2 regions of the Microbacterium sp. NPDC056003 genome follow, and region 1 is predicted to be linked to the other one. Evidence: predicted binding sites of a transcription regulator. Region 1 holds the regulator's gene; the other holds the start of a gene.
The links. Region 1 encodes HspR, which represses chaperone genes until heat shock. Its sites were predicted from a motif close to AAGTTGAGTCNNNNNGACTCAACTT; they were not measured.
Positions count from the first base shown of each region.

Region 2: ACFC1W_RS08605 (Hsp20/alpha crystallin family protein) is a predicted target of HspR. The motif match lies at 4,316-4,340, and genes of this name have one in related genera.

Region 1 is NZ_JBHJXQ010000001.1:1,365,669-1,372,001, reverse strand. It holds gene ACFC1W_RS06360 (ABC transporter substrate-binding protein) at 1-113, opposite strand, end outside; gene ACFC1W_RS06355 (DUF4185 domain-containing protein) at 413-1,585, opposite strand; gene ACFC1W_RS06350 (heat shock protein transcriptional repressor HspR) at 1,695-2,186, opposite strand; gene ACFC1W_RS06345 (DnaJ C-terminal domain-containing protein) at 2,216-3,211, opposite strand; gene ACFC1W_RS06340 (nucleotide exchange factor GrpE) at 3,226-3,810, opposite strand; gene dnaK (molecular chaperone DnaK) at 3,813-5,681, opposite strand; gene ACFC1W_RS06330 (hypothetical protein) at 5,863-6,333, opposite strand, start outside.
Region 2 is NZ_JBHJXQ010000001.1:1,901,633-1,907,965, reverse strand. It holds gene ACFC1W_RS08635 (MarR family winged helix-turn-helix transcriptional regulator) at 1-98, shown strand, start outside; gene ACFC1W_RS08630 (ABC transporter permease) at 145-879, opposite strand; gene ACFC1W_RS08625 (ABC transporter ATP-binding protein) at 876-1,661, opposite strand; gene ACFC1W_RS08620 (DUF4287 domain-containing protein) at 1,701-1,991, opposite strand; gene ACFC1W_RS08615 (TetR family transcriptional regulator) at 2,012-2,620, opposite strand; gene ACFC1W_RS08610 (DUF2804 domain-containing protein) at 2,692-3,684, opposite strand; gene ACFC1W_RS08605 (Hsp20/alpha crystallin family protein) at 3,810-4,277, opposite strand; gene ACFC1W_RS08600 (L-serine ammonia-lyase, iron-sulfur-dependent, subunit alpha) at 4,402-6,021, opposite strand; gene ACFC1W_RS08595 (alpha/beta fold hydrolase) at 6,129-6,333, opposite strand, start outside.

The DNA of each region.
Region 1 (6,333 bases):
TTGCCGTCCTCCGTGGTCGGCGCACCGCCGCCTCCGGCGCAGCCGGCGAGCAGTGCGCCCGCCGAGGCGGTCGCCACGACGGCGAGCGCGAGCCTGCTGTTTCTCTTGTGCATTCGTCCCTCCTCAGGAACTCGACTCCGCGATGAGTCGAAGCTGTGGCCGGTCAGGAAGCCCGGTCTGACATCGATCGGTGAATCGCGGCGGCGCCGCGGATCGGCACTGATCTCGTCTGGTGGTCAGAGTATGCGAAATCGATTTCAAGCGCAATGCCGACGGAAGCTGCTCACCCTTGCCGCACGGCGTGATCGGCGCCACTGCGGGCGTGAGGTCGCGCTGAAAGACACCTCTCAGCGTGCGGCGGCGGCTCCGAGACGCGCACCTGGTCACTCTGTATCGATTTCACAACGACGGGCTAGAAGGCCCCGGGTTCGGTCTTCTCGAGGTCGGTCGAGAACCAGAAGACGTTGTAGGGATCCCAGAGGGACAGGGCGAAGTAGATCGTGCGGCCGTCGTCAGAGACGTATCTGGGATTCATGTACGGCGAGTACAGACCAGGGTACTCCGCGCTGGAGACGAGCTCGATCGGGTCACCCCATGGTCCCCATGGCGTGACCCCTTCGCGGATGAATGCGCTGCCGCCGTCCGAGTACGTCATGACCCAGCGTTCGAGGTACGTCGACCACATCACCGACAACTCGCCGATCGTTCCCTCGACCACCGTCTCGGCAGCCGTCAGGTCGGCGTCCCAGCGGGGCTCGCCCGCGGCATCCACTCCCGAGAAGTACGTGTACGCGGTGAGATCCTCGACCGCCTCCTCGGAGGCGGGCACGCGCATCAGCTGCACTCCCCCGAACCGGCCGGAGGGGATCGACCAGAAGTACACGTACTCGACGCCGTCCTCCATGACGTGCGCCGGTGCAACTTGGATGAAGTTCGAATCACCCGGCCAGCGCGGGTTCTCGAGGGCGGTCCACGATTCGCCGCCGTCGGTGGACCTGGCCAGCCCGGAGTAGTTCGCGTCCCAGGCTCCTGGCTCACCCCAGAAGTTGACGGACATGTAGGCGATGTACAGCGTCTCGCCGATCGCGAAGCCGTGAGTCGGGATCTTGGTGACCTCGCCCTTGCCGTCATTGGGGTCGTGGTCGCCCTCGACGAGCGCCGCCGCCCAGCCGATGTCGTCTGCCGGAGCCCACCCGTCGAAGGTGATCCCGTCGGTCGGATCGTCGTCGGTCGTCCACGCCGAGACGTTCGATCGCCAGATCCCACCCTGCCCGCCGATCGAGTCGGGATCGCGCTCGCCGAAGGTGTCGCCGAAGAAGAAGTAGGTTCGGTCTCCCAGATTCGTCATCGACCCCAGGTCGGTGCCGGCGACGGCAGCGGTCTCAGTGTCGTTCATCGCCCCGGGCCCGGTGAGCTGCGCGATCTCGGTGAGGTTCGACACGCCCTCCAGCACGAACGGCTTGTCGGGGTCGGCGTCGACGTCCACGGCCCCTGTGCCCGTGCAGCCGGCCATTGCCATGACACCGATGATGACGGATGCCGCAGCCGCGGCTCGGATTCGTGAACGGGTCGCCTGCGCAGCCATGATCCTCCTCGATCGTCAGGTGTCACGATACGAGGCTGGGGGCGAAATGAGAAATCGATTTCAGATCGAGCTCAGTGAGACGAGCTCACGGCGGCTCGACCGCGGTCGGTCAGCGCTCGTCGTCGCCCGCATGGCCGGCCGGGGCCTCGGCCGGCGACTCTCCCGGACTGATCGGCTGGCGGGGACGCCACACGACGAGCTCGGTCGCGCGGCGCACCCGCGTGCCGTGGCGCAGGGTCACGACCGCTCCGGTCGCGCCCGCCGCGAAGACGCGGGCGCCGGGGCGACGTTCGAGTTCGGTGCGCACCCGCTCCTCGAGGTCGCGGACGCGGCCGTGCAGTTCGCGGACCCGGTCTTCCAGTTCGAGGATGCGCGCGATCGCCGGGAGGCCGATGCCGTCGGCCGACATCCGCGCGACCTCGCGCAGCTGCGCGACGTGGCGGAGCGAATAGCGGCGCGAGCCTCCCGACGTGCGCGCGGGCACGACCAGCCCGAGGCGGTCGTACTGACGGAGGGTCTGCGGATGCATGCCGGAGAGCTCCGCGGCGACGGCGATCGCGAAGATCGGTGCCTCGTCGTCGATGTCGTGCTGCTCACCCATGCCGGCTCACCTCCCTCCGACCTATCCTCCTAGCCGCGCGCCTTCGCCATGAGGTCGGCACGCGGGTTCTCCTTCGGCTCGAGCGCGTGGTACCGCTCGAGTGCCTCGCGGGCCGCGTCGTCGAGGTGCGACGGCACAGCCACCTGGACCTCGGCGAGCAGGTCGCCGGTGCCTTTGGCGGTCTGCACGCCGCGGCCCTTCACGCGGAGTACGCGCCCCGACGGAGTGCCGGGCGCGACGCGCAGCTTCACCGGCTCGCCGCCCAGGGTCGGGACCTCGATGGTCGCGCCGAGCGCGGCCTCGGTGAACGTCACCGGGATCGTCACGCGAAGGTTGAGCCCGTCGCGCGTGAACACCGGATGCGGTCGCACGGCGACCTGCACGACGACGTCGCCGTTCTCGCCGCCGTCCGGCGACGGCCGGCCCCGGCCGCGCAGGCGGATCTTCTGGCCGTCGGACACGCCTGCCGGGATCTTCACCTTGAACGGACGGCCGTCCTCGCCCTGGAGCGTGATGGTCTCGCCCTTGGTCGCGGTGACAAAGTCGATCGTCGTCCGCGCCGTGACGTCGGCCCCGCGGGTCGGACCGCCGTACCCGCGGTAGCCGCCCGTCGACTGACCGAACCGGCCGGTGCCGAAGCCGCCGCCCTGCTGGTTGAACATCGAGAAGATGTCGTCGAAGTCCTCGGCCGACTGATAGCGGCCGCCGCCGCGCCCCTGGTTGAACATCGAGAAGACGTCCTCGAAGCCGCCGGCTCCGCCCTGTCCGCCGGCCGTGAAGCGCGCGCCCGAGCCCATGGCACGGATCTGGTCGTACTCCTTGCGCTGCTCGGCGTCGGAGAGCACCGAGTACGCCTCGCTGACCTCTTTGAACTTCGCCTCGGCCTTGGCATCGCCCTGGTTGGAGTCGGGGTGGTACTTCCGCGCGAGCTTGCGGTAGGTCTTCTTGAGGTCAGTGTCGCTGACGTCCTTGGACACACCGAGGATCGAGTAGAAGTCCTTGTCGAACCAGTCCTGACTGGCCATAGGTGCCCTCCGGACTACTCGGCCGGCACCGCGACGACGACCTTCGCCGGGCGAAGCTCGACGGAGCCGAGTCGGTAGCCGATCTCGACGACCTCGAGGATCGTGGGCTCGGTCGTGCCGGGGGTCGGCGCCTGGAAGATGGCCTCGTGCTGCTGCGGATCGAACGCCTCGCCGGGTGCACCGTAGGTGACCAGGCCGATGCGCTCGGCAACGCCGCGCAGCTTCTCGGCGATCGCGGCGAAGGGTGAGCCCTCCTCGAGGTCACCGTGCTTCTCAGCCCGGTCGAGGTCGTCGAGCACGGGCAGGAGGCCCTTCGCGACCGCCCCCTTGGCGCGCTCGATCTCGAGCTCTCGCTGGTCCTCCGTACGGCGGCGGTAGTTGGCGTACTCCGCCTGGAGGCGCTTGAGATCGTTGAGCAGCTGCGATTCGAGGTCGGCGATCACGGCGTCTTCGGCCGCGGCATCCGCGTTCTGTGTCGCACCGAGGATGTCATCGATCGTCAGCTCGTCGTCCTGGCCCTCCTGCGGGTCGGACCCGGAAGCCTGTGCTTCCGGGTCCTCGCCGCCGGGGACCTCGTTCTCGAAGTCCTTGTCGGCCATGGTTACTTCTTGTCTTCCTCGTCGTCGATGACCTCGGCGTCAACCACGTCCTCGTCGGACTCGGTCTGGCCGGAGCCGTCGGCGGGCTGCTCACCCGACGCGTCGGGAGCCGGCTGCGACGCCTGGTTGGAGGCGTAGATCGCCTCGCCCAGCTTGCCCTGGCTCTGGTTCAGCTTGTCGAACGCCGTCTTCACAGCCTCGTCGTCGTCGCCCGCGAGCGCCGTCTTGAGAGCGTCGACGTCGGCCTGGACCTCGGTCTTGACGTCTTCGGGCAGCTTGTCGTCGTTCTCCTTGATGAGCTTCTCGATCGAGTACGAGAGGGTCTCGGCCTGGTTGCGCACCTCGGCGGCCTCACGGCGCTTCTTGTCTTCGGCGGCGTGCTCCTCGGCCTCACGCACCATGCGCTCGATGTCGTCCTTGGGCAGCGAGGAGCCGCCGGTGATCGTCATCGACTGCTCCTTGCCGGTGCCCTTGTCCTTCGCCGAGACGTGCACGATGCCGTTGGCGTCGATGTCGAAGGTGACCTCGATCTGCGGGATGCCGCGGGGAGCCGGCGCGATGCCGGTGAGCTCGAACGTGCCGAGCGGCTTGTTGTCGCGCGTGAACTCGCGCTCACCCTGGAAGACCTGGATCGCGACGGACGGCTGGTTGTCGTCGGCCGTCGTGAAGGTCTCCGAGCGCTTCGTCGGGATGGCGGTGTTGCGCTCGATGAGCTTGGTCATGATGCCGCCCTTGGTCTCGATGCCGAGGCTCAGGGGGGTCACGTCGATGAGCAGGACGTCCTTGCGCTCGCCCTTGAGGACACCGGCCTGGAGGGCAGCGCCGACGGCGACGACCTCATCGGGGTTGACGCCCTTGTTGGGCTCCTTCCCGGCCTCGCGCTGCACGAGCTCGCTCACCGCGGGCATACGGGTCGAGCCGCCGACGAGCACGACGTGGTCGATGTCGGCGACCTTGATGCCGGCCTCGCGGATGACGTCCTCGAACGGCTTCTTGGTGCGGTCGAGGAGGTCCTTGGTGAGGTCCTCGAACTTGGCGCGCGTGATCGTCTCGGAAAGCGACACCGGGCCCGAGTCGGTCAGCGAGAGGTACGGGAGGTTTACGCTCGTGCTCGTCGAGGACGAGAGCTCCTTCTTCGCCTGCTCGGCGGCCTCCTTGAGGCGCTGCAGGGCGATCTTGTCGCCCGAGACGTCGACACCCGTCGTGTCCTTGAACTGCTTGATGAAGTAGTCGACGAGGCGCTGGTCCCAGTCGTCACCTCCGAGGCGGTTGTCACCGGCGGTCGCGCGCACCTGGATCGTCGAGAAGTCGTCGTCCTTGCCCACCTCGAGCAGGGAGACGTCGAAGGTTCCGCCACCGAGGTCGAAGACGAGGATGAGCTCGTCCTCCTTGCCCTTGTCGAGGCCGTACGCGAGAGCGGCGGCGGTGGGCTCGTTGATGATGCGGAGCACGTTGAGGCCCGCGATCTCGCCGGCCTCCTTCGTTGCCTGGCGCTCGGCGTCGTTGAAGTACGCCGGAACCGTGATGACGGCATCCGTCACCGTGTCGCCCAGGTACTGCTCGGCGTCGCGCTTCAGCTTCTGCAGGATGCGGGCCGAGATCTCCTGCGGCGTCCACTTCTTGCCGTCGACGTCGAAGCCCCAGTCGGTGCCCATGTGACGCTTGACGGACGAGACGGTGCGGTCGACGTTGGTGACCGCCTGGCGCTTCGCGGTCTCACCGACGAGCACCTCGCCGTCCTTCGTGAACGCGACGACCGACGGGGTCGTGCGGAAGCCCTCGGCGTTGGCGATGACCTTCGGCTCGCCACCCTCGAGGACGCTGACGACCGAGTTGGTCGTACCGAGGTCGATTCCGACAGCACGTGCCATGTGTTCTCTCCTTCTTGTGGGCGAAGCGGATGCCTCGGCCCGTGGTTGATGGGAAGTCTGCTCGCGCTCGACAGAGAGGTTGAGTCGCGATGACTCAAGGCTACTCGCGGGTGTCGAGCGTGTCAAATGAAGTTGATATGACCCGACTCAACTTTGGATCCAGTCGGACTTTGGAACCCACTCAGACAGAGTGGGCGAGGGTCTGCAGCAGCACGACCACGAGTCCGAGCGTGACGAGGATCGTGAGCGCCAGCAGCTGCTTCCACAGGTCCAGGCGCGAACGGCGCACCGCGAACCAGCCGATCACAGCGAGCGTGGCGACGTAGACGATCTCGGCCGCGCGGAGTGCCGCAGGCAGTGGCAGGACACCGAACCATGCGAGCGCCAGAAGGATCATCGGCGTGACGAGGGTGCCCAGCGCCCCACCCGCGATGCGCAGCTGCGCCCTCAGCTCGGCGCCTCCCGGGAAGTCGCGGTGGACGGCGAGGTGCGAGATCACGCCCGACACGAACCCTGCCGCGGTGATGCCGACGACGCCGAGCAGGAGCGCCAACACCGCATGGCCGGCGTCGTGCGCGTCGTTCGACGACACGACGAGGACGATCGCGAGTCCGGTGAAGGTCGCGTAGACGCGCTCCTTGAAGTACTCGAC
Region 2 (6,333 bases), 540 kb from region 1:
GGGCGATCGCCGAGCGGATGTCGCTGCTCAGCGACGAGGAGCTCGCGCAGCTGCGCGACCTCACCGGCAAGCTCCGCAAGCGCCTCCCCGAGACCTGACCGAGCCTCGCTGACCCCCTACGGGGTGCGCCGGGTCGCTGACCCCCTACGGGGTGCGCCGGCGGAGGGTCGACGACGCGAGGATCAGTGAGCCGACCAGGAATGCCACGACCACCAGCAGCGGGCCGTACACGTCCCACCCCTCGTCGCCTGCGGTCACCGCGTTGATCGCGTCGATCGCGTAGCTCAGCGGCAGCACGTTCGAGATCGCGTACAGCGCCTCAGGCATGTCCTCGCGAGGCATGAACAGCCCGCCTAGCAGGATCTGCGGGAAGACGATGAGCGGCATGAACTGCACCGCCTGGAACTCCGTGCGTGCGAACGCACTCGCCAGCAGCCCGAGGGCCATCCCCAGCACGGCGTCGGTCACGGCGACGAGCCCGAGCTGCCAGACCGGTCCGTCCGTCCCGAGACCGCACACCCACACGGCGAACGACACCGTCACGACGGCCTGCAGCATCGCCATGCACCCGAAGGCGAGCGCATACCCGACGATGAAGTCCGCCTTGCCGAGCGGGGTGGTCATCAGCCGCTCGAGGGTTCCCGACCGGCGCTCCCGCAACGTGGTGATCGACGTGATGAGGAACATGATGATGAAGGGGAAGAGCGCCAGGATCGGCGGCCCATAGATGTCGAAGACGCCCTTCTGGTCGCTGAAGAGCCACGCGAAGAGCCCGACCAGCAGGCTCGGTGCCACGAGCATGAGGGCGATCGAGCGAGGGTCGTGGCTCAGCTGACGAAGGATCCGCGCCGCGGTCGCGAGGGTGCGCGTGCCGTTCATTCGCCCGGCTCGTCTCGCGCCTCGCGCCGGGTCGACGGCCGGTGCTCGGCGGCGCCCGCGGCATCCCGCTCGATGAGCGCGAGGAACGCCGCATCCGGATCCGTCTCTCCCGTGTCGGCGATCAGCCCCTGCGGAGTGGTGTCGGCGATGATGCGGCCCCCGCGCAGGAGGATGAGCCGATCGCAGCGCAGCGCTTCGTCCATCACATGACTACTGACGATGATCGTGGCGCCGGTCTCGGAGATGCCGCGGAACATGTCCCAGAGCTCAGCACGCAGCACGGGGTCCAGGCCGACGGTCGGCTCGTCGAGCACGATCAGTTCGGGCGTCCCGAGCATCGCGACCGCGAGCGACACACGACTCTCCTGCCCGCCGCTGAGCGAGTCGACGGTCTGCTTCGCCTGGCCCTCGAGCCCGACCTTCTCGATCACGCGTCCCACGTCGGACCGCGGGGCGCCGATCACCTGCGCGAAGTAACGGAGGTTCTGCTCGATCGTCAGGTCGCCGTACACGGACGCGGCTTGTGTGTCGTAGGCGACCCGACGCCGCTGCGCCGTCGTTCCCGCGGGCGATCCGAGCACCGTGACGGTGCCGCCCGCCACCTTCTGCACGCCGACGATCGACCGCATGAGCGTGGTCTTGCCGGAGCCCGACGGGCCCATCAGACCGGTGATCTGCCCGCGCGGGATGTCGAAGTCGAGGCCGCGGAACACGTCGGTCGAGCCGCGGCGCACTCGCAGGCCGCGCACCTCGACGGCGTGGCCCGGCGCTTTATTCACCACGCGATGAATTATTCGCCCGGCCTGCCCGCCCGTCAAGGGCTAGGAGCTCGGATTGGTCGCCTTGCCGTCGAGCCAGAGCATGTCGGACGGATCGGAGTGCACGGTGCCGGTGCCCACGTGCTTCGCGCTGATCTGCGGTCCCTTGGTGATCACGTGCACGAGAGCCATCGCGTGACCGCGCCCGAGCCCGTAGTCCTCACCCAGCCACGTCACGATCTCCCCCGCCTTGGTGCCGGGACCGAAGCCCCTCTCGGAGGCGAGTTCGATGAACTGGCGCGGAGTGAGTCCCGTCTTCTCCTCGACGTTGTCGAGATATGCCTGGAACGTCATGTCTTCCTTCCGTGTCGTCGTCAGTCGTACAGGTGGTGCTGGACGGTCGGGCCGACGCGCTCGACGATGTCGTCGAGGGATGCCTCGGCCAGGCCCGGCAGGCGCAGCACGTAGCGCGCAATCAGCATGCCCGCGATCTGCGACCCCGCAAGGGTCGCGCGGAGCTCCGCGTCGGGCACCTCGAGCGTCCGGGCGATGCGCCCGATGAGCTCTCGCGAGAGGAACCCCGCGACGAGGGGTGTCGTCAGCTTGTTGCCGATCGCCGTCCGCAGCAGTGCCACACCGCGTCGCCTCGCCTCGGGCACCTCCCACGTCTCGAGGACGTAGCGCACGATCCGCTCGCCCACCTCATGTCGCGGACCGGCGAGGATCTCGGGCAGCGCGAGGTCGGGCCGCATCGGCGCGTCGATGACGGCGCCGAAGAGGTCGGCCTTGGTGCCGAAGTGGTGGTGGATCAGCGCCGAGTCGACGCCGGCGCGCGCCGCGATCCCGCGGATCGTCGCGCCGTCGTAGCCGGCGCTGCCGAACTCCTCGATCGCGGCCGCGAGGATGCGGTCGCGCGCGTCCGACTCGCCTGCCCGGGGTCGACCGCGGCGCCGCTTCGGCGCGGGAACGACGTACTCCACCACGCGCTCAGCCTACGACCGCCCCTCCGACACGGGCCACCGCGCGGCGGAGGGCACGGAGCAACGGCATCCGCTCACCAGCGGTTGTGCACCTCTTCCGCCCAGCCGGTGATGCCGTCGAACGCGATCTCCTCGCCCTCGGCGGTGCGGAACGTGCCGCTCCACGTTCCGAAGCACTGATCGGTGCTCGATGCGACGACGCCGAGATCGGTGCGAGTGCGCTTGTCGTAGAAGGGCGCGAAGGATGCCTCGAGCCCCCCGCCCGACACCCGCCACGGCTGCCGCCAGCGCCAGAGGTCGTAATCCCAGGCGAGCTCGTCATGGATCTTGTGAAGCCGGCCGTCGATGAGCATCGAGTTCTCGGTCGAGCCGGTTCCCTCGGTCCACCTGCCGCCGACCTGGATGCCGATGACCCGACCATCGGAGACGCCGGAGCCCGCTCCCCAGTTCCAGCGGATGTCATAGGGCCAGCGGCCGCGGCCGTGGTCGAGCACGGCCCAGGACTCCCCGGCCGGCACGTCGAAGACCTCGCCGTCGAACGCGACGCGTCCCGACGCCGGTCGCGCGACATCCTTCACGGTGTACTGGAACCGACGCCTGCTCCACGGCACGACGACGGCGAGGCGCTCGTGGGCCTCCGGCAGCTCGGCGACGACGTCGAAGGACGCACGGTGCGTCGCCGCGCGCAGCCGGGTGCCTCCGTCGACCTCGTCGATGTCGATCGCCAGATCCTTCGCCCGCGCTCGGGACGGACCCTGCTCGAGGCTCGACGGCAGCGTCGCCCGGCCGAGTACGGCCGAGACGTTCGTGCCGATCGCGCGCTGCGTCGCGCGGTCGAACACCCACACCTCGCTGACCGCCGCGTAGTCGATCGACGACACTGTCAGCGCCATGATGTGCGTCGGGGTGATGACGTTCCAGTACTCCCACCGCTTGTTGCGGCCCCACCCGCGCCCGATTCCGCGGGTGTCGACGAGCGGCCGCCTGGCCCATCCGATCGCGTCGGGATTCAGCTCGCCGTTCGGGAGCGTCAACGGCACCGGGGTGGTCAGTTCGCGTTCGGACACGGCTCGATCCTAGGCACGCACGACACCGCCCCGCGGCCGGAGGGCTGCGGGGCGGTGGCCGGCGTCAGAAACCGGGATCACCCGGGTCACGGGTAGCCGGGGATGGCCGGGTCGTCGCTGTGCGCTCACTGCTCGATCGGCTGCGGCTCCTCGCGGCTCTCCTGCGCGGTGATGGTCTGTGCTCCGGCGCCGGCTCCGGCGCTGGAGCGGACCTCGATCTTGCGCGGCTTGGCCTTCTCGCTCACCGGGATCGTGACGCTCAGCACACCGTTGCTGTAGTCGGCGGTGATGCTGTCGGTGTCGATGCCTTGACCGAGGTTGAGCTGCCGCAGGAAGCTCACGGCCTCGCGTTCGCGGGTGATCCACTTCACACCTTCGCCCGTGGTGAGCGACCGCTCGGCGCGGATCGTCAGCAGCTGCCCGTCGACGTCGATGTCGACCGATCCGGGGTCGATTCCCGGCATGTCGGCGGTGAGCACGTAGTGGTCGCCGTCGCGGTAGAGGTCCATCGGCATGCGGCGGGGTCCGCGGCGCCCCTCCATGAGGCTCGACGCGAGGCGGTCGAAGTCGCGGAACGGGTCGTACGTGGCCATTGTCTACTCCTTCTGTTGCGATGTGGGGGTTGATCTGAGAGTTGAGTCGAGTCGACTCAACTAATCACAGATTAGCACTCTCACATCGAGAGTGCCAGCCTCTTCATCGCCCGAAGGATGTCGGTCAGCACTCGATGACGTTCACCGCGAGGCCGCCCTCGCTCGTCTCCTTGTACTTGTGCGACATGTCGATCCCGGTCTGGCGCATCGTCTCGACGACCGCATCGAGAGAGACGTAGTGCGAGCCGTCGCCACGCAGCGCGAGCCGGGCCGCCGTCACCGCCGTGGACGCGGCGATCGCATTGCGCTCGATGCAGGGGATCTGCACGAGGCCCCCGACCGGATCGCACGTAAGGCCGAGGTGGTGCTCCATCGCGATCTCCGCGGCGTTCTCGATCTGCCGGTTGGTGCCACCCATCACGGCGGTCAGCCCGCCCGCCGCCATCGCGCACGCCGATCCCACCTCGGCCTGACAGCCGCCCTCCGCCCCCGAGATCGACGCGTTGGCCTTGAATAGCGAGCCCAGGGCGCTGGCCGTGAGGAGGAATCGGCGGATGCCACGGCGACGGTTCGCTTCGGCGACTGCCGCGTCATCCCACCCGGACGTCTCGTCCGGCGCCGCGGCGTGCCCGTCGTAGCCGAGCAGCGCACTGCCCACGAGCTCGCCGTACGGAGTGACGGCGTTGCCGGCGCCGAGACCGGAGTCGGCGAGGAACCGCCACCAGTACATCGCCACGGCGGGAAGGATGCCGGCCGCCCCGTTCGTCGGAGCGGTGACGACGCGGCCTCCCGCGGCGTTCTCCTCGTTCACGGCGAGCGCGAACGCACCCAGCCACTCGCCCGGAAGCTCACGGCGTCCGTCCGACTCGGCCTCGTCGAGCTGCACGCGGATGGCTCCGGCCCGGCGCTTCACCTGAAGCATGCCGGGAAGCACGCCCTCGGCGTGGAGTCCCGCGTCGACACACCCCGCCATGGCGTCCCAGATGGCATCGAGCCCGCTGGCGATGTGCTCGTCATCGCGCAGCGCCTCCTCGTTGATGCGGGCGAGCTCGGCGATCGTCAGCCCGTGTTCGTCGCACAGTGCGAGCAGCTCCTCGGCCGACCCGTAATCCAATGGGAAGCTCGCCGTCCGTACGCGCGGCGGCTCGCCTTCGCGCCGGATGAATCCGCCGCCGACCGAGTAGTAGGTCTCGCGCAGCACGAGTCCGGGGCCGTCGGCGGCGTGCTCGAGGGCGGTCGCGGCGGCACCTGCACCGAGCGCGTAAGCGGCACCGGTCTCGCGGACGGCGGCGGTCGCGGCATCCGCTCCGATCCGTCTCGGGCGTCCGCCGCGTGTCGTCGACCAGGCTTCGAGGGTCATGGCGTTCGGATGCCCGGGCAGCCGGGTGCGCGGCTCGAAGACGACGTCGTCCTTCGCGAAGGGGATCGGGTGCGTCCCCGCCAGCGGCAGCTCCGCACCCTCGCGCCACGCGGCCCACGCCGAGCGCACGGCGTCGGGATCGACGGTCTCGGGTTCGAGGCCCATGAGTCCGGCGACGACGGCGTCGGGCGTGCCATGGCCGATGCCCGTGGCGCCCAGCGAGCCGTACAGAGTGCACGTCACGCGAGCGACGGAGTCGAGGAGGCCCTCCTCGCGCAGACGGACGACGAAGTCGAGGGCGGCCCGCATGGGACCGACCGTGTGGGAGCTCGAGGGTCCTACACCGATGGAGAACAGCTCGAACGCCGAGACGTAGGCGCTCACTCCTCCAGGCTACGCGGTCGCGCCGACAGAATGCCCCCCGTGATCACATCGAGATGAGCACGATGTCTCAGGCACCACCCTCGACGTGCGCACAGTGGCGCAGCGGCTCAATCGTGTGTGAAGAAGCCCACCGCGGCCCGGCGGAAGTCGCGCGACCCCGGGGCATTGAAGTGGTGACGGTCGGGCAGCTCCACGAAGTCTCCGTGCGGTGTCGCCGCGGCGAGCGCGCGCGACCGCTCGAGGATCGCATCCTCCGAGCCGGTCGCGAACAGGATCGTCTGCTGCGGCGGCCGATCGGGATCGGGATCGGCG